Regions from separate parts of the Micromonospora craniellae genome, predicted to be linked through region 1. Evidence: riboswitches for the same ligand, from Rfam matches in the RefSeq annotation. Region 1 holds a riboswitch; each other region holds the start of a gene.
The links. A riboswitch is a leader RNA that binds a small molecule or an ion and turns the genes downstream of it on or off. The one in region 1 is predicted to bind cyclic di-AMP.
Positions count from the first base shown of each region.

Region 1 (6,690 bases):
TACCGCCCGCACCAGCCCCCGGACGTTCCCCGTCCTCCGTACGTCTTGCAAGGAGTACCTCCGTGGCGAGCAACACCTCTAAGACCGCGCGCGCGTCAGTCCGGGCCGGCCAGGCTGGCCAGGGTGGCGCACTCAGCGTGCTGGGCGAGTTCAAGTACCTCATCCCGCTCAACGGCGGCAAGCACGCCTACGTGCGGAACCTGACCAACGGCAAGACCGCGCACCTGCGTACCGACTCCGAGGCCTTCGTCGAGGAGATCCGGGTGCTGGCTGCCGCCGGGCACGCCACCAAGATCCGGGCGGAGATCAACGGCCTCAACGCCGCCCACCCGGGCGACGGCTGGGACGCCACCGAGAAGCGCCTGGTCGAGGCCGGCGTCTTCGAGGGCTGAGCCCCCACCTCCCGCACCACCACGAACGCCCGCCGGGCCCACCCGGCGGGCGTTCGCGCGTCCCCACCCCCGCCCCCCCCACCTCGGTCACCGCGGGCGCGATCCGGTCGATCAGGTGGGCCAGCGCTCCGGCGGGGCGAGTCGATGCAGCCGAGCAGGACGGCGTACGGCTGCTGGTCGCCGGAGGCGCTCGCGGCGGCGGCGGTCACGTCGTGCCCGTGCACCGGCTGGCCGCTGACGAGGCGTCGGTTGCCGGCGAGCAGGTCGGCCAGCGCGGCACGCGGGGTGCCGCCGGCCGCCCGGCGACGGCCGGGCTGTCCGCGACACCGCCATGACCTCAGCTTGACCCGATCGTCCCGGGGACGTGCCCGGTTCCGGGATCTTCTCAGCACCCCGATCCGCGTGGTCTCATGACGGGTAGCCGGTGTTACCACCGGGTATCCCCGGTGTTACGCGGCCGCGTGTGCCTGGGGAGGTGGCGATGCCAGATCCGGTCGAGGTGCGACTGGGCGACGACGTACGTCTGCACGTGGAGGCCGACGGGCCGGCGGACGCCGAGGTCACGGCGGTGCTGCTGCACGGCTGGACGCTGGACGGACGGAGCTGGCACCGGCAGGTGGCGGCGCTTCGCGCGGCGTACCGGTCGGTGCGGGTGGTCAGCTACGACGCGCGCGGGCACGGCCGGTCGAGCTGCATGACGCTGCCCACGGCGACGCTGGCCCAGCTCGGCGACGACCTGGCCGCGGTGCTGGACACGGTGGCACCGACCGGGCGGGTGGTGCTGGCGGGTCACTCCATGGGCGGCATGACGATCATGGAGTACGCGCACCGGCACCCCGGGCACTTCGCCCGCCGGGTGGCCGGGCTGGTCTTCGTCTCGACCACCGCCGAGGGGCACACCCACACCGTCTACGGGTTGTCGCCCCGGATCGCCCGGATCATCCGGCTGGCCGAGACCACCGGGGCCGGGGTGCTCGCCCGATGCGGGGCCTGGCGTCCACCCCGCGCCCTGCTGCGCGCGCTGCGTCCCAGCATCGGCTGGATGCTCTTCGGCGACCACTGCGACCCGACCGACATCCGCCTGGTGACCTCGGCGGTGGCCCGCGCCTCGCTGCGCTCGATCGGCGGCTTCCGGGCCTCCTTCGGTGCCCAGCATCGGCTGGCCACGCTCGCCGCGCTGGCACACCTGCCGGCGGCGGCGCTGGTCGGCGACCGGGACCGGCTCACCCCGCCGCCGTGCGCGGAGTCGATCGCCGCCGCGCTGCCGGCCACCGAGCTGACCGTCTGCCCCGGTGCCGGGCACATGTTGATGATGGAGCGCCCCGAGGAGGTGACCGCCGCCCTCTCCGGCGTCCTGCGTCAGGTTCTCGCCGACGCCCGGCCCGCCGGCCATCGCTCCGCCGCCGGTCGCGCCCGCCGCCGATAGAGATCGCACTCGGACACGCTGCCTCCGCACGCCCGTGAGGTGGGGCGTAATCTCATGCGGTTGGCCGGGCCGGCGTGACGAGGAGAACGAAGAGGTGGACCAGAGCACCCTGGACCAGGAGATCGCCGTCGAGCAGCGGCATCTCGACCGGGTGTACGCGCGACTGTCCGAGCTGCGCCGCGCGGCGGTCCGCGCCGAGCGGGACGGCTACCGGCTGGCCCGGGTCGGCAACTTCGGTGCGCTGGTCGAGCGGGACGCGATGGTGTTCCACGCCGCGCAGCGCCGCCACGCGCTCGACGCCGAGTACGAGGGCCTCGTCTTCGGCCGTCTCGACCTGCGCGACGGGCAGGTGTTCCACGTCGGACGGCTCGGCATCCGCGACGAGGACGCCGCGACGCTGGTGGTCGACTGGCGTGCTCCGGCCGCCGCCCCGTTCTATCAGGCCACCCCGACCGAGCCGCTGGGTGTGGTGCGCCGCCGGACGATCCAGTCCAGCCGGGAGCGGGTCACCCGGATCGAGGACGACCTGCTCGACCCGGACACCGCCCCGGCGGAGATGGCGGTCGTCGGTGACGGCGCACTGCTGGCCAACCTGTCCCGGACCACCGGCCGGGGCATGCGCGACATCGTGGCGACCATCCAGCGCGAGCAGGACGAGGCGATCCGCTCCCCCGGTTCCGGGGTGACCCTGGTCTCCGGCGGTCCGGGCACCGGCAAGACGGCGGTGGCCCTGCACCGCGCCGCGTACCTGCTCTACTCCGACCGCAGCCGGTACGCCGGGGGCGGCATCCTGGTGGTCGGCCCGTCCTCGGTGTTCGTCGAGTACATCGCCTCGGTGCTGCCGTCCCTGGGTGAGGACACCGCCACCCTGCACTCGTTGGGCACCCTCTTCCCGGGGCTGGTCGCCACCCGCACCGACCCGGTCGAGGTGGCGGCGGTCAAGGGGTCGCTGCGGATGCGTCGGCTGCTGGAGCGGGCGACCCGGGACGGTGTGCCCGACTCCCCGGCCGAGCTGCGGCTGCTCTACCGGGGGCAGTTGTTGCGGCTGGAGCGGGCCGAACTGGACGCCGTCCGGGAGCGGGCGCTGTCCCGGGGCGCACGGCGCAACGAGGTGCGCCGGGCCGGCTTCGACGGCGTACTGGCGGCGCTCTGGGCGCAGGCCCGCCGGTTGGGCATTCCCCGGCTGCCCGAGCAGCGGGCCTTCGAGGACGAACTGATCGACCGGACGGACTTCCGGGACTTCCTCAAGGCGTGGTGGCCCCGGCTGCATCCCCGGCACGTGCTCGGCTGGCTGGCCGATCCGGAGCGGCTGCGCCGGTACGCCGCCGGGCTGCTGTCCCGCGCCGAGATCCGGCTGCTGGAGCAGGCGTACCGGGGGCTGGCCGCCGAGGGGCCGACCGTCGCCGACGTGGCGCTGCTCGACGAGCTGGACGCGCTGCTCGGCAAACCGGTCCGTCCGGCCCGCGCGAAGCGCGACCCGTTCCAGCTCGCCGGTGGGGTGCGCGAGCTGAGCACGTTCGCCGACCGGCAGCGGGCGGCTCGCCAGGCGGCCCGGGAACGGCCCGAGGACTACCGGGACTACGCGCACGTGGTGGTGGACGAGTCGCAGGACGTGTCACCGATGCAGTGGCGGATGATCGGCCGGCGCGGCCGGCTGGCCTCGTGGACGGTGGTGGGCGACCCGGCGCAGACCGCGTGGACGGGGGATCCGCAGGAGCTGTCCCGGGCCCGGGACCAGGCGTTGGGTCGCCGCCGTCGGCACCGGTTCACGCTCACCACCAACTACCGCAACTCGGCGGAGATCTTCGCCGTGGCGGCGGCCGAGATCCGGCGGGCGTACCCGGAGCTGGCCCTGCCCACCGCGGTGCGCGCCACCGGGGTCGACCCGGTGGAGCTGGTGGTGCCGGCGGCGGAGCTGGAGACCAGCGTGCTGACCGCGGCGAGCGCGCTGCTCGGCGAGGTCGAGGGCACCGTCGGGTTGATCACTCCGGTGCCGCGCCGGGACGAGGTCGCGGCCTGGCTGGGCGGGCTCGGCGGCGAGCGTCTCCAGGTGGTGACCAGCCTGGAGGCCAAGGGCATGGAGTACGACGGCGTGGTGCTGGTCGCCCCCGGCGAGATCCGTGCCGATCCCGGTTCCGGCGTCCGCACGCTCTACGTCGCCCTGTCCCGGGCCACCCAGCGGTTGACCACGATCGACCCGATCGGCTGACCCGGACCGCCGACCCCCACTGAAGCGAAAAGCGACAAGAATCCCTTATGTCTGGTTTACTGGTGACCAGGCGAACACCACGAGTCACACCGGCTGCGCCGGTCCCACCAGCACCGGTAGGCTCGTACCCGGTCTCCGCCAGGCGGCACCCACCGGTGCCGGCGGTGATCGCCGCCTAATCGCCCGCGAGGGCGAACCGGGGAACCATGTTCCAGGGGTGCATCCGCGTCCAGCGGTAGGGATCTTCCGTCCCGAACCCGTCAGCTAACCCGGTCGGCGGCTGACGGAAGGACATGTGCATGCCAGCAGTGGCAACCGTGAGACCGGCCGCCCGTACGGCGGCCCTGATCGCCGCAGGGCTCGCCCTCGCCCTGGGCGCCGCGCTCGCACCGTTCAGCGCCGCCTCCGCGGCACCCGGTGACGTCGGTGACGAGGGCGGCACCCCGGCGCTCCGCGCCCAGTTGGAGGCGGCCAGCAAGGGTTACCTCGACGCGAAGACCGCGCTGGACCGCTCGGTCGACCGGCAGAAGAAGCTTGCCGAGCAGCTCACCACGACCGAGGGTCAGCTCACCGAACGCAGCACGAAGGTCGCTGAGATCGCCGCGCAGGCGTACCGCAGTGGCCGGCTCGGTGCCGCGTCGGCGCTGCTCAACAGCGGTTCCCCGGCCGGCTTCATGGACCGCGCGGCGGCCCTGGACGCGGTGGCGGCCAACGAGGAACGCGCGCTGCACGACCTGCGGACCACCCGGGACGAGGTCAGCAAGACCAAGCAGGCCCTCGACGTCGAGGTGCAGGAGCAGCGCAAGCAGGTGGCCGTGATGGCCAAGCGCAAGGAGCAGGCCGAGCGCTCGCTGACCGTGGCCAACGAGCGGGCCGAACGGGCCGCGGCGGAGGAGCGGGCGGCCAGCCGGGCTCCCGCACGCAGCAGCGGTTCCAGCAGCCCCACGGCCAAGCCGGCGCCGCGCAACGCCAACGGATCCTGGCCGGCCGAGTCGTGCAGCGTCAACGACCCCACACCGGCCAACGGCTGCATCACCCCGCGCACCCTGCACGCGCTCAACCAGGCCAAGGCGGCCGGCTTCACCCGGTACGTCTCCTGCTACCGCGCGGGCGGCTCGGGTGAGCACCCGAAGGGTCGGGCCTGCGACTTCGCGGCGCAGAAGAACGGCTTCGGCGGGGTCGCCACCGGCGGCGACCGGACGTACGGCAACAACCTGGCGGCGTTCTACGTCAACAACGCCGACCGTCTCGCCGTGCTCTACGTGATCTGGTACAAGCAGATCTGGCTGCCGAGCAGCGGCTGGCGCACGTACAGCGGCGCGCGTGGCGACCCGTCCAGCGACCACACCAACCACGTGCACCTGTCGGTGTACTGACCCGCGCACGCCGGGTGGAGCGCCCCCACGGGGTCGACCCACCCGGCGTCGTCGTTCCCGCCCCCGGCCCGGTCGCCTCGGGCGCGCCCCGCCCGTCGCCGCGCGTTCTCGCGCCACCTTCGTTACCGTCGACATCGAAGCGGACATTTCGCGGGCGAGCGGGAGGAACGGTTATGAGTGGACCGCAACGGGCCCAGTGCGACGGTGCGTCATGAGCGCCACGACCGGACATGTGATGGTCTTCGCGCCGACGCCCCTGCTCACGGTCACGATCGACCAGCCCAACGAGACTCCGGAGCTACACCTGCACCCCGGCGGACAGGGCATCTGGCAGGCCCGGATGGTGCTGTCGCACGGCGTCGACGTGGTGCTCTGCACCGCGCTCGGCGGCGAGATCGGGCAGGTGCTGGAGCCGCTGCTGGTCAGCGAGGGCGTCGACCTCAAGGTGGTGGCGCGGGACTCCGGCGGCAGCGGCGGGTACGTGCACGACCGTCGCGAGGGCACCCGCCAGGAGATCGTCGACGTGACCGGGCAGCCGCTGAGCCGGCACGAGCTGGACGAGCTCTACAACCTGGCGCTCGGCGAGGGGCTGCGCGCGGCGGTGAGCGTACTCAGCGGCCCGAACGACCCGTCGCTGGTCCCCGCCGACCTGTACCGGCGCTTCGCCGCCGACCTCGGCGCCAACGGCAGCCGGGTGGTGGTGGACCTCAGTGGCGACCACCTGACGGCAGTGCTGGAGAGTGGGGTCTTCTTCGTCAAGGTCAGCCACGAGGAGCTGATCGCCGACGGCCGCGCGGCCGAGGACGACGAGGAGCAGCTCACCCGGGCGATCTACGACCTGCACGCCACCGGTGCCGAGAACGTGGTGGTCAGCCGGGCCGACAAGCCGGCGCTGGCACTCGTCGACGGCGAGGTGTTCGAGGTGCGGATGCCCCGCTTGGAGGCGGCTGACCCACGCGGCGCGGGTGACTCGATGACCGCCAGCGTGGCCGCCGTGGTGGCCCGTGGAGGTGACGTACGGACGGCGATCCGGACCGGCGCGGCGGCCGGCGCACTGAACGTCACCCGGCACGGGCTGGGCACCGGTCGGCTCGACTCGATCACCGGGCTGGTGGACCGGGTGCGCCTGGAGCCGGCCGGCATCCGCCCGCAGGAACGCACCACCCCGGACGAGTTGGCCCAGCGGGTGGGTGGCGCATGACCTTGCGTGTGCTGATCACCAACGACGACGGGATCGCCGCGCCGGGCATCCAGGCGCTGGCCCGGGCCGCGGTCGACCGGGGGCTG
Region 1 is NZ_CP061725.1:5,054,798-5,061,487, reverse strand. It holds gene ID554_RS22965 (hypothetical protein) at 63-392, shown strand; gene ID554_RS32515 (hypothetical protein) at 605-727, shown strand; gene ID554_RS22960 (alpha/beta fold hydrolase) at 874-1,818, shown strand; gene ID554_RS22955 (HelD family protein) at 1,913-4,027, shown strand; cyclic di-AMP (ydaO/yuaA leader) riboswitch at 4,190-4,322, shown strand; gene ID554_RS22950 (coiled-coil domain-containing protein) at 4,327-5,403, shown strand; gene ID554_RS22945 (1-phosphofructokinase family hexose kinase) at 5,615-6,604, shown strand; gene surE (5'/3'-nucleotidase SurE) at 6,601-6,690, shown strand, end outside.

Region 2 (6,690 bases), 2.5 Mb from region 1:
GTTCACCCAGCTCACCCACGTCCAACTGCACCACGGCGACAGCGACAAGGCGCCCAGCGCCAACCCGGTGTCGGCGATCTTCGACCGGATCTTCGTGGCCGGCGAGGCGGCCATCGACCGGTACGCCCGGGCCGGGGTGGACATCCCGGCCGAGAAGTTCGTGGTGGTAGGCCGCCCGCAGGTCGAGGCGATCGAGGTACGCCACCAGCCGACGCGGGGGCTGGCGAACCCCACCGTCCTCTACACCCCCACCTGGACCGGCCACCACGCCGACGCCGACTACTGCTCGCTGCCGATGGCCGAGACGCTGCTGCGGCGGCTGCTCGACCGGGGCGCCACGGTGATCCTGCGCGCCCACCCGTACACCAACCAGCATCCGGCCTCGGCCCGGCGCCTGGCCCGGCTGCACGAACTGCTCGCCGCCGACCGCTCCCGCACCGGCCGCCAGCACGTGTTCGGCGCCGCCGCTGGCCGGCTCACCCTGGCCGACTCGGTGAACCGGGCCGACGCCCTGGTGTCCGATGTCTCCGGGGTGGTCTCCGACTGGCTGTACTCGGGCAAGCCCTACGTGGTCACCGACACCGGTGTCGACGGTGACCGGTTCGTCGAGCGGTTCCCCCTCGCCGCCACCGGCTACGTGCTGCACCGGGACATGTCCGACCTGGACGACGTGCTGGCCCGGCTGCTCGACACCGATCCGCTCGCCGAGGCGCGCTGGGCGACCCGTCGGCGCTACCTGGGCGACTTCCCGGCCGAGTCGTACGCCGAGGCGTTCCTCGCCGCCGCCCGCCGGGAGCTGGACCCGACCTGGACCGCCCCGGCACCGCGGACCACGGCCGACGCCGCGCTGCCCACCGCCACCTGACCGCCAGCCCGCCTGGCCCCAGCTGTCTTCGAAAGAGCCGGGGCCAGGCTGATCGCGCTAGGTGGTGTAGAGCCATTCGGGAGTGACGGTGCGATCCAGTTCGGTCGGCGGGCGCTGGTAGACGCGTGGCTCGTCGGGCCAGCGGTCCATCAGCTCGGCGACGCCGTCTGGGGGAAGTAGGAGACCGAGCGACATGGCTACTCCTGTCAGGTACGTGGCGGCGACGGGCAGACGATGCCGGGGAGGAAGCGATTGGGGCAGCAGACGGCCGCGAACGAGACATAGCTGAACGCCGGGGTGTAGTAGCCCCATGCCACGTCGCTACCCAGAACCAGGCTGGTGCGCTGTCGCTCGATCCGCTCCTGCACGGTCAGCAGCGGCCCGCCGAACCCGGCAGCCGGGTTCGCCTCGCGGACCTGTCTCATCCAGGCTGTCGCGTCCGCCACGTCGGTCCAGGTCCGCTCGGCGGCGGCCTGGTTCCGGCGGAGGAGCCAGTGGCCGGTCAGTACGGGCGTCATGGTGTTGGCGAGAAAGATCTGTGTCTCCGCGTCGCCGAGGTCCGCGCCAGGTCTGCGTGGCCCCTCCTTGGCGAAGTCGGCACGCGAACCGACCCATGGACCGAAGCCGTGCCAATGCCCTTCCCAGCGCATCTGCGTCCTTCTCTGTGCTGTGGACCGGCCGCCCCCGTTGCCGTTCGAGGGCGGCCGGAGCTGTTGCCAGGTGCCCTGGTCAGGCGGTCAGGCCCCGGTCCCGGACCCAGCCGAGTGCGAGGTTGTCCATCTCGCCGCCGGTCAAGCGCAGCTCGCTGCCCGCGCCGACCTGCTTGTTGTCGCGCACCACGTAGGCGTCGGCGACGCCGGGGATCGGGGCGACCTCGGCGCAGGTCTCGTTGTCGCCGCCGAGGTTCCCGCCGCAGTAGGTTGTGAACCGCGCGCCGTCGATCGGCAGCGCGTACAGATTCTGCTGGAACATGAGAGTGGACCTTCCGTGCTCTCGCATGCGCGAAGGTGCGGCCTCCGCATCCGTTATGTCCTACCTTGGTGCGATCACAAATCTGGGGCGACTCGCGGAACGGCGGGTACGGAGGTCCCCTCACCCTCGGTTGGCAGGGCTGCATCAGCTCGCCCCCTCAACAACGGGCCGGCGAGTTGCTCCCCAGGCCACGAACCTGTCGAACAGTTCCTCGGGCTCCGGGCCGTCGTGCGGGTTGAGCTGGTAGAGGTCGCGCATGGCCTCGTACATCAGGCCGGCGAGATAGATCGTCAGCCCGGGGACGTTCCCCCGGAACTCCACGGGCAGCAGCAGCCTGGCCTCACCGCACGGCCACGGCTGCCCGTCGACCCGGCAGAACCAGGTCGGTCGCGCCGGAGTGTGCGGAGTGTTCCCGCCTGAGCCGCCCGGGCGGTCGGCGTGCGGGCCACGGCCAGGCGTCGCGAGCTGGGTGGTCAGCACGGCCGACCACCCGACCGCCACGCCTGAGCCGGCGTCAGGAAGCCGGTCGGTCCGGGGCCATGGAGTGGAAGCGCCTGGGTCGGCTGGCGCATCCACCCGGGCAGCGGAGCGCCGCGCCGTCGCTGCGGCAGAACCGGAAGGACCATCGTCGGGCACTGGTACGGGTGCGTACGCACGTCGACCTCCGTCGGTTAGGGATCGGGAGGGGCCGCCCGCGCACGGGGGGATGTCACGGGCGGCCCCGGAGCAGAACCCGCCCCAGCTCTGCACGGCGTGAAGCAGATCCGCATGGGTGACAGTCTGGTGAGGACAGGACTACTGTCGGAAGGCATCGACGCTGGCCACGGCGGCGTCCTGGTGCGCCGATCCGGCCCCTGACGGCAGCGTGGCGATCTTGGTGAATCCCCTGGAGGTGACGTGGAACGTGAGCAGCCTTCCGACCTGCACGAGCTGATCCGCACTCAGCTTCGCCGGCTGCGGACGGCAGCGGGCATGAACCAGGAGGAGTTCGGCCGACGGTCGAACTACTCGGCATCCCTGGTGTCGGCGGTGGAGACCGGCACCCGCCCGGTCGACAGGCCGTTCGCGAAACGGGCGGACGAGGTCCTGGAGACCGGAGGCATGTTCGAGGAACTGCTGCGGACGGCCGAGGTGCTGCGCCAGCCCGCGTGGTTCCTGCCCTACCTGGAGGCCGAGCGCACCGCGAGGCAACTCCGGTGCTACCAGTCGACGCTGGTCCCGGGCCTACTACAGACCGAACGCTACGCCCGCGCGGTGATCCGATGTGACGACACCCTGACCGACGCCGGGGTGGAGCGACGGCTCGCGAACCGGATGGCCCGGCAGGCGGTCCTGGACCAGGAGGAGCCGCCGCAGTTCGTCGCGGTGATCGACGAGGTGGTGCTCCGGCGGGTCGACGAGCGCCTCCACGACGTGCTGGTCGAGCAGGTGCACCACCTGATCGACCTCGCCGAACGACCCAACATCAGCGTGCACCTCGTGCCTGTCGGCGTGGGGATGCACGCTGGTTTGACCGGCCCCTTCATCCTGGCAAGGAGCACGGACGATGGTTGGGTCGGTAATATCGAGACCCAACTCGGCGGAGTCCTCGCCGACAAGGACGAAGACGTCAATACCCTGCTGTCCAAATGGGAGACCGTGCGCAACGAGGCACTGTCTGGCCGGCAGTCGATCGAGCTGATGAAGGATTGTGTGAAGCCATGGATCTGAACGGCGCGACCTGGCGCAAGTCCACCCGCAGCGGCTCCAGTGGCGGCGACTGCGTGGAGGTCGCCGACAATCTGTCCGGCGTCGTGCTGGTGCGCGACACCAAGGACCGGGACGGCGGCACGCTGGCCTTCACCCCGGTGTCGTGGGCGAGCTTCGTCGGTCTGGCGAAGATGCTCGACCGGCACGCCTGATCCCGGTACGACGCGGAAGCCCTCGGTCGAACGACCGAGGGCTTCTCCATGCTCGGTGCGCACCATGCCCACAAGGCCGTCCACCGGCCGCGCACACCCGGATGTAAGGAGGGGTCCCCTGCTATGCACGAGGCGATAGCAGGGGACCCCTCCTTACATCTCGTCCGCACATCTCGTCCTTACATCTCAGGAGGAGTAGCCGCGGGTGGCGGCCCAGTGGGCGAGGTCGATGGTGGTCATCCAGTACGAGTAGTACGACGCGTTGGCCGAGTCAGCGATCTTGACCAGTCGACCGTCGTCCTCGTAGCCCACCACGGCGACATAGTGGCCACCGGGAAAGGAGTGCCAGCGGCCGCCCGTGTCGGTGGCGCTGCCGGCCACGTTCACCACGACACCGCGCCCGCCGGTGATCGCCTTCACCACGTCGGCCTGGAGCTGGTCCATCTGCGCCGGGGTGGCCGAGCCGCCCCGGAGCATCGTGGTCGAGTACGGCGCACCCTTGAGCGTGGCGTTGAGCACCCGGGTGGTGTCCAGGGCCGAGTTGGTGCCGGCGTACGTGGTGCCGAGCTGGGCGGCCAGGGAATCCTGGTCACGATTCACCCCGGCGGCACTGAGCGCGTTGCGTACCGCGGCCGGGCCGCAGTAGTACCCGGTGATCTGGGCCTGGAAGTCGTAGTCCAGGACCTTGCGCGCCGGTGGCTTCGGTGCGGCCTTCTTGCTGGTGACCACCGGCGAGGGGGCCGCCGAGGTGGCCTTCGGCGAGGGCGACGGCGACGGGACGGCGCTGCTCGGGACGGCGCTGCTCGGGACGGCGCTGCTCGGGACGGCGCTGCTCGGGACGGCGCTGCTGGGCAGGGTCGACGGGGGCGGCTCCACCCGGGTGTCGGCGCGGGAGACGGCGGTGTCGCCGCGCGACTCGGCGACGGCGGTCGTGGTGTGTGCGGTGGCCGGGGCGTCCTCGGTGCCGACGAGTACGGCACCGGCGCCGGTGGCCAGCGCCAGCGCGGCGGCCGAGGCGGCGGCGACCTGATAAGGGCGTTCGGTGGCCAGCCGGCGTAGCTGGCGCGTGACGGTCTGCTTCACGGAGTCCTCCACGGGGGCTCAGGGAGGCACGGCGAGTCGCTCCGGCGGTCAGCTCGACAGGTCCTGCCGAGGACCGCCCGAGTACGCGGACGGGCCGTGCGAGGGGTGTGCCCGGACGACCGGGCGGGGGCGGTGGCCGCTGTCAGCTGGTGGCCGACGGCCCGGTGGGCGCGGGCACCGCGGTGCCGTGGAGGAACAAGAAGGGGACCACGAGGGGCTGCACGAGAGGAAAGCTCCTTCCGACACCGCCGACCGGGTTAGCTGACGGGTTCGGGCGGGAAGTTGGCCCTACCGTGAGCCGATGCTCGCGGATTCACCCCAGTGGTGCGGTGGGTCCCCGGTTCGTGAGACCACGATTAGGCGGGTCGATGCGGCGTCGCCTCCTGCGATCGGGTACCGCATCGGACGGGCCGACACTACTGGCCGGCCATTCCCCTGCCAACCCATCCTGACCTGCTTAAACATGATCCAGCTTGCTGATTTTCGGGCGTTCGGTCATAGATGTCGCGCAACGGGACCGACGGCGATCGACGCAACGGGCGGTGACAACGGGACCACCCGCAGACAATGTCTCCGGGCATCGCGTCACGTCTCGGGCGTTTTTCACCTCGGCGTCCGCTCCGGCGAGCGATGTGACCGGACTCACTCGATCCGCCTCGTCGTACCCGGCCGTCAGCGAAACACAAAACAGCAGATCGGGCTGCCGACTACAACAGTCCAGCATGGACTCAACGGTGCTGGTTGCGGCAACTTGCGGTACTCGGCTCGTCGCCCGGCGCGCGCTGCCTCGGCGGCCCGGCAGGCTGCGGTGCGGACGCCTCTGCGGACTGCTGCGCAGGATCGGCGGCGGGCGGCGGGTGGGCCCCGGTGCGGCTCGGGGCGAGCCGTCGCATCATCGGCTGCTCCACGTAGCGGTGCAGCAGCGCGGCAAGCGCCAGGGTGAGCAGCAGGAACCCGATCACCGCCGGCACGCCCCACCAACCGGGCAGGCCGGTGCCCCAGTTCCCGGTGAGCCGCAGGATCGTCATGATCGCGAAGACGTGCACCAGGTAGAAGGCGAACGAGACCTCGCCCAGCCAGACCATCAGCCGGGAACGCAGCGGCGACCGGCGGCCGTGCACGTCGGCGTCCGCCGCCGCCGCGATCACCAGGACGTACGCCACCGACAGCAGCGCCGCCCAAAGCTCGGCCCGGATCCACTCCGAGGCCGCCACCCAGGTGGCAACGAAGATCACGGTGGCCATCGGCAGCCGGGGGCCGCGCCAGCGCCCACGCAACATCAGCTCGGCGGCGGCCACGCCCATCCAGAACTCCAGCGACCGCACCAGCGGGAAGATCTGGGTGAACCACCAGCGGCTCTGCTCCGGCACCAGCAACTGACCGGGCCAGAGCGCCAGGATCAGCAGCGGCACGGCGATCACCACGGCCCACAGCATCCACGGCTTGGCCCGGCGCACCAGCGGCAGCGCCAGCGGCAGGCACAGATAGAAGAACAGCTCGCAGGAGAGCGACCAGCTCACGTTGTTGACACTGTAGAAGTAGCCCGGTCGGGGATCCCACGCCTGGAGCAGGAACAGGTTCTCCAGCGCGGCCACCGGGTTGATCGGGTCGGCGAACCAGAGCGCCGCGAGCATGGCCAGCGCCCACATCACCAGGTGGTTCGGATAGATCTTGGCGAGCCGCCGACGCCAGAACCGGCGGCGGGAGTCACCGACGCGGGCCGACCAGACCAGCACGAAGCCGCTCAGGATGAAGAAGAACTGCACCCCGGACAGGCCCAGGGTGAAGATCTCGCCGACCACCGCCTGGTGACCCGGCTCGGCGATGATGCGCATGGTGCCGGCGTGGAACCCGAAGACCAGCAGCGCG
Region 2 is NZ_CP061725.1:716,958-723,647, forward strand. It holds gene ID554_RS03255 (CDP-glycerol glycerophosphotransferase family protein) at 1-865, shown strand, start outside; gene ID554_RS03260 (hypothetical protein) at 923-1,060, opposite strand; gene ID554_RS03265 (hypothetical protein) at 1,072-1,515, opposite strand; gene ID554_RS03270 (DUF397 domain-containing protein) at 1,595-1,837, opposite strand; gene ID554_RS03275 (hypothetical protein) at 1,982-2,317, opposite strand; gene ID554_RS03280 (helix-turn-helix domain-containing protein) at 2,735-3,547, shown strand; gene ID554_RS03285 (DUF397 domain-containing protein) at 3,538-3,738, shown strand; gene ID554_RS03290 (C39 family peptidase) at 3,925-4,833, opposite strand; cyclic di-AMP (ydaO/yuaA leader) riboswitch at 5,053-5,194, opposite strand; gene ID554_RS03295 (acyltransferase family protein) at 5,550-6,690, opposite strand, start outside.
Region 2: linked by a shared signal. The riboswitch ahead of ID554_RS03290 (C39 family peptidase) and the one ahead of ID554_RS22950 (coiled-coil domain-containing protein) in region 1 are both predicted to bind cyclic di-AMP.

Region 3 (6,690 bases), 2.7 Mb from region 1:
GCGCAATGCGAGCTGGACCGGGTCGAGCAGCGCGGCCAGGAAGAAGGTGGCGGCCAGCGCGATGGCCAGCGGGGTGACCAGCAGCGTGATCCGCGCCAGCAGGTACAGCCCGGCGGCGATCACCACCAGGCAGGCGCTCCACACCACCGCCGTCCGCACCAGCCAGGGCAGAGCCGCCCAGGTCTGTCTCGGCCCGGCACCCCGCCGCGTCGACTCCTCGGGCGTACGACCGCCACCTCGTGCGACCACGTCGGCCTCCTCTGTCCGGCGAGGTCGGTACCCGGCCGGTGCCCGTCCGACACCGATCCCACGCTAGGTTCCCGCCCGACGCGCCGGAGGAGGTTCGCGCCATCTGCCCGTCAGGGCCGAACCGGTCAGTACGCGGCTACGCCGCCGAACCGGTCAGTACGCGGCGGCCGCCCGCCCGGGAACCACGGTCGGCATCTCCCGGGTCTGCTCGACGCCACCCAGCGCGGTCAACGGCAGCACGGAGTCGCGTTCCTCGACCTGCGGCAGCAGCGCCGAGAGCGCCTCGTCCCGCAGGCTGCGTGCCGCCGAGGCGGCCAACTCGGTGGCCCGCCAGCTCTCCTGCGCCCGCTCGTGGGCAGTCTGCTGAAGCGCGAAGAGGTGGTCGCGTACGGCCCGGCGCAGCGCCAGCTCCTGTTCGACCGGGTGCAGTCGCGGGTCCCAGCCCCGGTGCGCGAAGACGTCGCTGAGCTGTTCCACCGACAGCTCCCGCTGCCAGTACGCCGCCATGGCCGCCCGGTGCAGCCAGCGCTCCCGGTCGGCGTACTCCGAGGGGGTGCGCGGGGTCTGCGGCAGCGGCATCCCGGCGGCTCCGGTCAGCCGGCGGACGTCCGACTCCGCCACCTCGTACGCCTGCCACGCCTGCTCGGCCTCGTCCTGCGCGGTGAGCCACTCCTCGCGGCGTCGCCGGGCCGTGGCGTCGGCCCGGTCGGCGGCCACCGCGACCTCTTCCGCCCAGCGGTCCTGGTCCCGCTGTTCCTCGGTGTGCTCGGCGCGACTTGGCAGTGCGGCCTCGCGGATCCGGGTGCCCGCGTCGAAACGCAGGAGGTGCCGGGGGCGCAGCAGCAGAGCGGCGATGACGAGGATCACCACGCCCAGCAGGCTCAGCCAGATCGCGGCGGCCCGGGGGACGTCGGGCAGGACGTAGGAGAGAGCGGTCTGCATCATCAACACCTCTCGCGGTCGGATGAGGGTCGTCGATCGGGGAAGGTCGGTGGGCTGATCCGGCTGCGCTGCCCGGGGCCGGTGTATCGGGCGGATCGGCGACGGCGGCGTGCCCGTACCCGTGGGCCGTGGTGGCCGTGTGTCCGAGGTCGGGGCCGGGTCGACGGGCGGGCCACGTGGGCCGTGGGGTGTCCTGGGGCAGGCCGACGGTCAGGCGGCCGGTGGGCCTCGACGGGTTGGCTCGCCGTGACCGACGGCGGGGCGCGGCACGGCGCTCTGGTGGACCGTGGTGGTGCCGGCCAGGCCGGACCCGGCGGTGGGCTCGGGGCGGGCCGGCGGCGCGGTCGGGATCGTCGGCTGCGGATGCGACGTGGCCAGCACGCCGGATGCCCGGACCTGCTCGGTGACCGGTGTGACGGTGCCCGGCCAGGCCGGGAGGTCGGCGGCGACGGACCAGGCGCGGTGATCGACGGCGGCTACGCGGGTCGGCTGGTCGCCGGCCGGGCGCAGTGGCAGATCGGCGGCGGCCGCACCGAGGCCGACCGCCAGCACGAGGGCGGCCAGCGCCAGCCGGGTCAGCTCGCGGAGCGTGCGCAGCGTCGCCGGCCACAAGGGACGGGCGAGCGCGACGGACGACACGCGTTCAACCTATCGTTCGCGTCCGGAGAATGCACATGGGTGTGCGCCGCGTCCGGTCGGTGAATCTCGCCACGTCGTCCAGTGTGGACTCCTTCAGCGGCCGGTGTCCCCGTTCTCCGGCTCGTCGGCGAACAGGGCCAGCAGGTCGCCGACCTGGCGGTCGGCCTCCGCAGGGTGGCGGAACCGGCCGGCCGGGTTGAGGGTGTACTCGTTGCGGCGGCCCACCCGGGTGCGGAACAGGTAACCGCCCGCCTCCAGGTCGGCGACGATGGCCTGGGCGGCGCGTTCGGTGACCCCCACCTCGGTGGCGACGTCGCGCAGCCGGGCGGTGGGATCGCGGGCGATGGCGAGCAGCACGTGTGCGTGATTTGTCAGGAAAGTCCAGTTGCGGGTGCTCTCTCGCTCGCCTGAGGTCGCCATGCCCGCCATGGTATGGCCTGTCCAGCCGTGCTCCGGGGCTGCGCGTTCGTTCGCTCACGCCCGGTTGGCAAGCGTTCTGGAATACATGAAATGCAGATCACGCATAGCTTGACGGGCCTTGCGCTGCGTGTGACGGTTGGTCGGCAGCCCGTGGCCAACGTCGGCCGGGATGACCAGGCATTCCACCGAGAGGCGAGGTGACGCCGGATGAGTCGACCCGGAACGATCGGGGCGCAGCCCGGTCTCGAGCGCGAGTACCTGACCGCCGACCTGCCCGGCGCGCGGCAGCGCGCCCTCGCCGAGCTGATGGCCGGCAACCGTCGGTTCGTCACCGACACGCTCCGGCACCCCAACCAGAACGCCAGCCACCGGGCCGCCGTCGCCACCGAGCAGCACCCCTTCGCGGTGATCGTCGGTTGCTCCGACTCCCGGCTCGCTGCGGAGATCATCTTTGACCGGGGGTTGGGTGACCTCTTCGTGGTCCGCACCGCTGGGCACACCATCGGCCCCGAGGTGCTGGGCAGCGTCGAGTACGCGGTGAGCGTGCTGCGTACGCCGCTCGTGGTGGTGCTCGGGCACGACTCGTGCGGTGCCGTCCAGGCGGCCCGGGCCGCAGCGGCCACCGGCACCGCGCCCACCGGGCACCTGCGTGCCGTGGTGGACGCGGTGGTGCCCAGCCTGCGTCGGGCCCAGCAGGCGGGGGTCGACGACCTGGACGCGATCGTCGACATCCACATCGCGCAGACCGTCGAGGCGATGCTGGAGTCGTCCGAGGCGCTCGCCGCCGAGGTGGCTGCGGGCGGGTGCGCGGTGGTGGGCATGTCGTACCGGCTGGCCGCCGGTGAGGTGCGGATCGTCGCGGCGGAGCCCACCGAGATGGCGGGTGTGGTGGCAGCCGCGGCCTGACCCGCGCTCACCGACACGGACGACGAGGGCCGTTCCGCCGGATGGCGGAACGGCCCTCGCAGGTCACCGGCTGGTGCTCAGAGCAGCGACACGTGCACGTGGTCCGTGTGGTTGGACGGGCCGCTGTAGGACCGCCACCTATTCTCGGTCGGGAACCAGATCTGCCGGTTCCAGATCACGTAGTAGATGCCGAGCCGGTCGGCGTTGCGAACCAGGAAGGCCGCCAGGTTGTTGCCGTAGATCCGGGTGTCGTTGTTGTGCCAGGGGCTGAACCCGCTGTTCTGCAACGACCAGTCACAGGCCCGGCCCTTGGGGTGCTCGAACTTGTCACCCGGTCGCCAGCAACCGACGAAGCGGTTGAAGCCGGCCCGCTTGACCTCCTTGTACATGTGCAGCGTGCGGGGCGTGATGCAGCCCGACGTGGTCGGGTCGTTCTGGTTGCACGACTCCGGCTTCCAACTGCCGTCGGACGCGCGGTTCGGCGCCACCCGGGCGACCGGCGAGGTGGCGGCCACCAGGCCACCGGTCAGGCTCTCGCCGCCGACCAGACGCAGCGACTTCTCCGCCTCGGTCTTCTTGCGGGCCATGTCGTTGGTCAGCTTCTGCTGCTCGCGCACCTCGGCGTCGGACGCGATCTTGGCCTGGTCGGCGCGCTCCTTGACCGCGTTGATCTCGCCCAACTTCTTGTCGTTGACCAGGTTCAACTCGTCCAGGGCGGAGGCGCGGTCCATGAACGAGTCCGGAGCGCTGCTCTGCAACAACATCGCTATCGCGCCCACCCGGCCGGTCCGGTACGACTGCGTCGCGATCTTGGCGACCTGCGGTGTGAGCGCGTCGAGGTCGGCCTGTGCGCGGCGTAGCTCGACGTCGAGCTTGAGCTGCCGTTTCTTGGACTTCTCCAGCTGGTTCTTGGCCTTGGAGAAGTCGCGGTTGGCGGACTCGATCAAGTCGTTGAGCATCGGCGGGTCGTCGTCGTGCTCGGCGGGGCGGGGTGGTGTCGGTGTGGCCATGGCCGGCAGGGGCCCGGCGAACACGGCGAACGCGGCGAACACGGCCACCACAGGTGTCATCCAGCGGCGTAGGGGTGCCGTCACTTCTTTCCCTTCCATCGACCGCCGACCGGGTTAGCTGACGGGTTCGGAACGGAAGTGGCCCCTACCGCTGACGCGGATTCACCCCACCTACCTGGGTCCCCGGCTCGCCTCGCGGCGATTGGGCGGTGGCACCGCAGGCGCCGCTGCGCGCCTTCGTCGGTGACCGGCAGTGAGGTTACCCGACAGTCCATGTCGGTCTCTACGCCTCGAACCCGACTAGATGCGTCATTTCGTAATCGCGATGGGTGACCAACGACACGGGCACGAACCGTGTCGGCAGGGGCGGTCACGCTGCGGGGTGTCACCATGTGGTGTCCGTGCTCCTGTCCGGGTCGGGCCACCGCGATCCGGTGGCGGGGGATGTGTCACGCGCACGCGCGGTGCTGAGCGCGTGCAGGGCCTCGGACCGGTCCGTCCCGGGCCGGGGAGTCGGTGGGGTGGGTCCGTCGCCGTCCGGCCCGTCGTCGTGACCGCCGGGCCCGCCGGGCCCCGGCGTGTCCCGCCACCCGGCGGTGACCACCAGCGCGGCCAGTGCGGTCGTCAGCGGTACGGCGGCGACCAGCCCCAACGTGGCCACCACGCTGCGGACGATCTCCTGGGTGAGGAACTCGCTGGTCACGATCTGGCCGAGCGCGCGGGTGTCGGCGGTGAGCAGGAGCAACAGCGGCAGGGATGCGCCCGCGTACGCCAGTACGATGGTGTTGACCACCGAGGCGATGTGCGCCCGGCCGACCCGGGTCGCCGAGCGGTACAACTCCCGGCGGGTGAAGCTCGGGTTGGCGTGACGTAGCTCGGTCACGGCGGCGGACTGGGTCACCGTGACGTCGTCGAGCACACCGAGCGAGCCGATGATGATGCCGGCGAGCAGCAGGCCGTGCAGGTCGACGTCGCTGCGGAACATGGACAGCGTGGTGGCGTCCTCGCTGCCGAAACCGGTCAGGTGGGTGGCCCGGGTGGCGGCCAGCCCGAGCAGGCCGGTGAGCACCAGGCTGCCGAGCGTGCCGAGGACGGCCACCGAGGTCTCTGCGGAGATGCCGTGCGTCAGGTACAGCACCACGAACATGATCAGTGCCGCGCCGACGATGGCCACCACCAGCGGCGGCTGGCCGGCGCTGATGCCGGGCAGCACGAAGGTGATCAGGATGGCGAAGCTGGCCGCCAGACCGCCCAACGCGGCCAGGCCGCGAAGCCGTCCGAAGGCGACGATGGCGGCGGCGAACATCACCGCGAGCCAGATCAGCGGTTTGCCCCGCTGGTGCTCGGCGATGTTGTAGGCGCTGATCGAGGGGTCCTCGGGATCGATCAGGGAGACCAGGATGATCTCGTTGCCGACGCTGACCCGGGGTGCCCCCGGCCCGTCCGGCAGCGGCGTCTGCACGTCCTGGCCGGCGTCCGGGCCGCTGTCGACCCGTACGGTCACCGTGCCGCACTGCCGCCCGGCGGTGGTCGGGGTGCCCTCGGGCACGACCGGGTTCGGTGGGCAGGGCTCGTTCACCACCCGGGTGACCGTGCCGTGGTATCGCGGAGTGTCGTTGGCGGCCTCGGGACGGGGTGGGTCCGAGGGCCAGAGCACGAGGGCGGCGACCAGCGTGGCGAGGAAGAGGGGGACCACCAGAACGATGAGGATCCGCCGCACCCGGGGTGGGGTGGGCGGAGCGGAACGGGTGTGGTCGGCGCCCATTCATTGTCTCCCAACGATTCCAAGGCGAACTACGTACCGACGGGCGGGTTGGTTCAGCGCCGCCGGACGGCCGCTGCGGCGGGCCCCAGAATTGGCCCGAGCGTGGCAGGATGGCCGCGTACCGTGAGGGCGGGGCCGGCTCTGGCCAGCCGTCGCAGAAGCGCTGCGACGGCGGTGCGCGCCCGACGGCGGGCGGGGGCCGGGAGGCATCCGTGTCGGCTGGCCATCGTGGCGAATGGTAGCCAGATCAGTATCGGAACGCAGGTCGCGAGCGTGTGTCGGGAGCCGGACGCCGGAAAAGGCACCCGGTCGGGCGTGCTGGGTGGGGCGGGTCAGCCGCGTTTCATCAGGCGACCGACGGCGGCCATCATCTCGGAGGCCATCTCGTCGGCGCGGCCCTCGGCGGCACCCTCGTGCATGCAGTGCCGGGCGTGCCCGTCGAGTAGGCCGAGGGCGACCTTGTCCAGCGCGGCCTGGATCGCGGAGATCTGGGTGAGCACGTCGATGCAGTAGCGATCCTCGTCGACCATCTTCTCGACGCCGCGCACCTGCCCCTCGACCCGGCGCAGCCGGGCGAGCAGTTGGTCCTTGCTGGCGGTGTAGCCGCGGATCGGCGCGGGTGTGCTCATGAACACGAGGATAACGTACCCCTGGGGGGTATGGTACGGTCGCGGTTGTCAATACCCCCTGAGGGTATTTGGCGCGTGCCCGCCCGGGTGGACGGGCCTGGAGAGGAGAGTTGCCATGGTCACCACGACG
Region 3 is NZ_CP061725.1:2,335,309-2,341,998, reverse strand. It holds gene ID554_RS10340 (AI-2E family transporter) at 1-249, opposite strand, end outside; gene ID554_RS10335 (hypothetical protein) at 403-1,191, opposite strand; gene ID554_RS10330 (hypothetical protein) at 1,402-1,830, opposite strand; gene ID554_RS10325 (helix-turn-helix transcriptional regulator) at 1,924-2,259, opposite strand; gene ID554_RS10320 (carbonic anhydrase) at 2,458-3,156, shown strand; gene ID554_RS10315 (coiled-coil domain-containing protein) at 3,234-4,250, opposite strand; cyclic di-AMP (ydaO/yuaA leader) riboswitch at 4,254-4,385, opposite strand; gene ID554_RS10310 (YibE/F family protein) at 4,552-5,931, opposite strand; gene ID554_RS10305 (metal-sensitive transcriptional regulator) at 6,264-6,560, opposite strand; gene ID554_RS10300 (heavy-metal-associated domain-containing protein) at 6,676-6,690, shown strand, end outside.
Region 3: linked by a shared signal. The riboswitch ahead of ID554_RS10315 (coiled-coil domain-containing protein) and the one ahead of ID554_RS22950 (coiled-coil domain-containing protein) in region 1 are both predicted to bind cyclic di-AMP.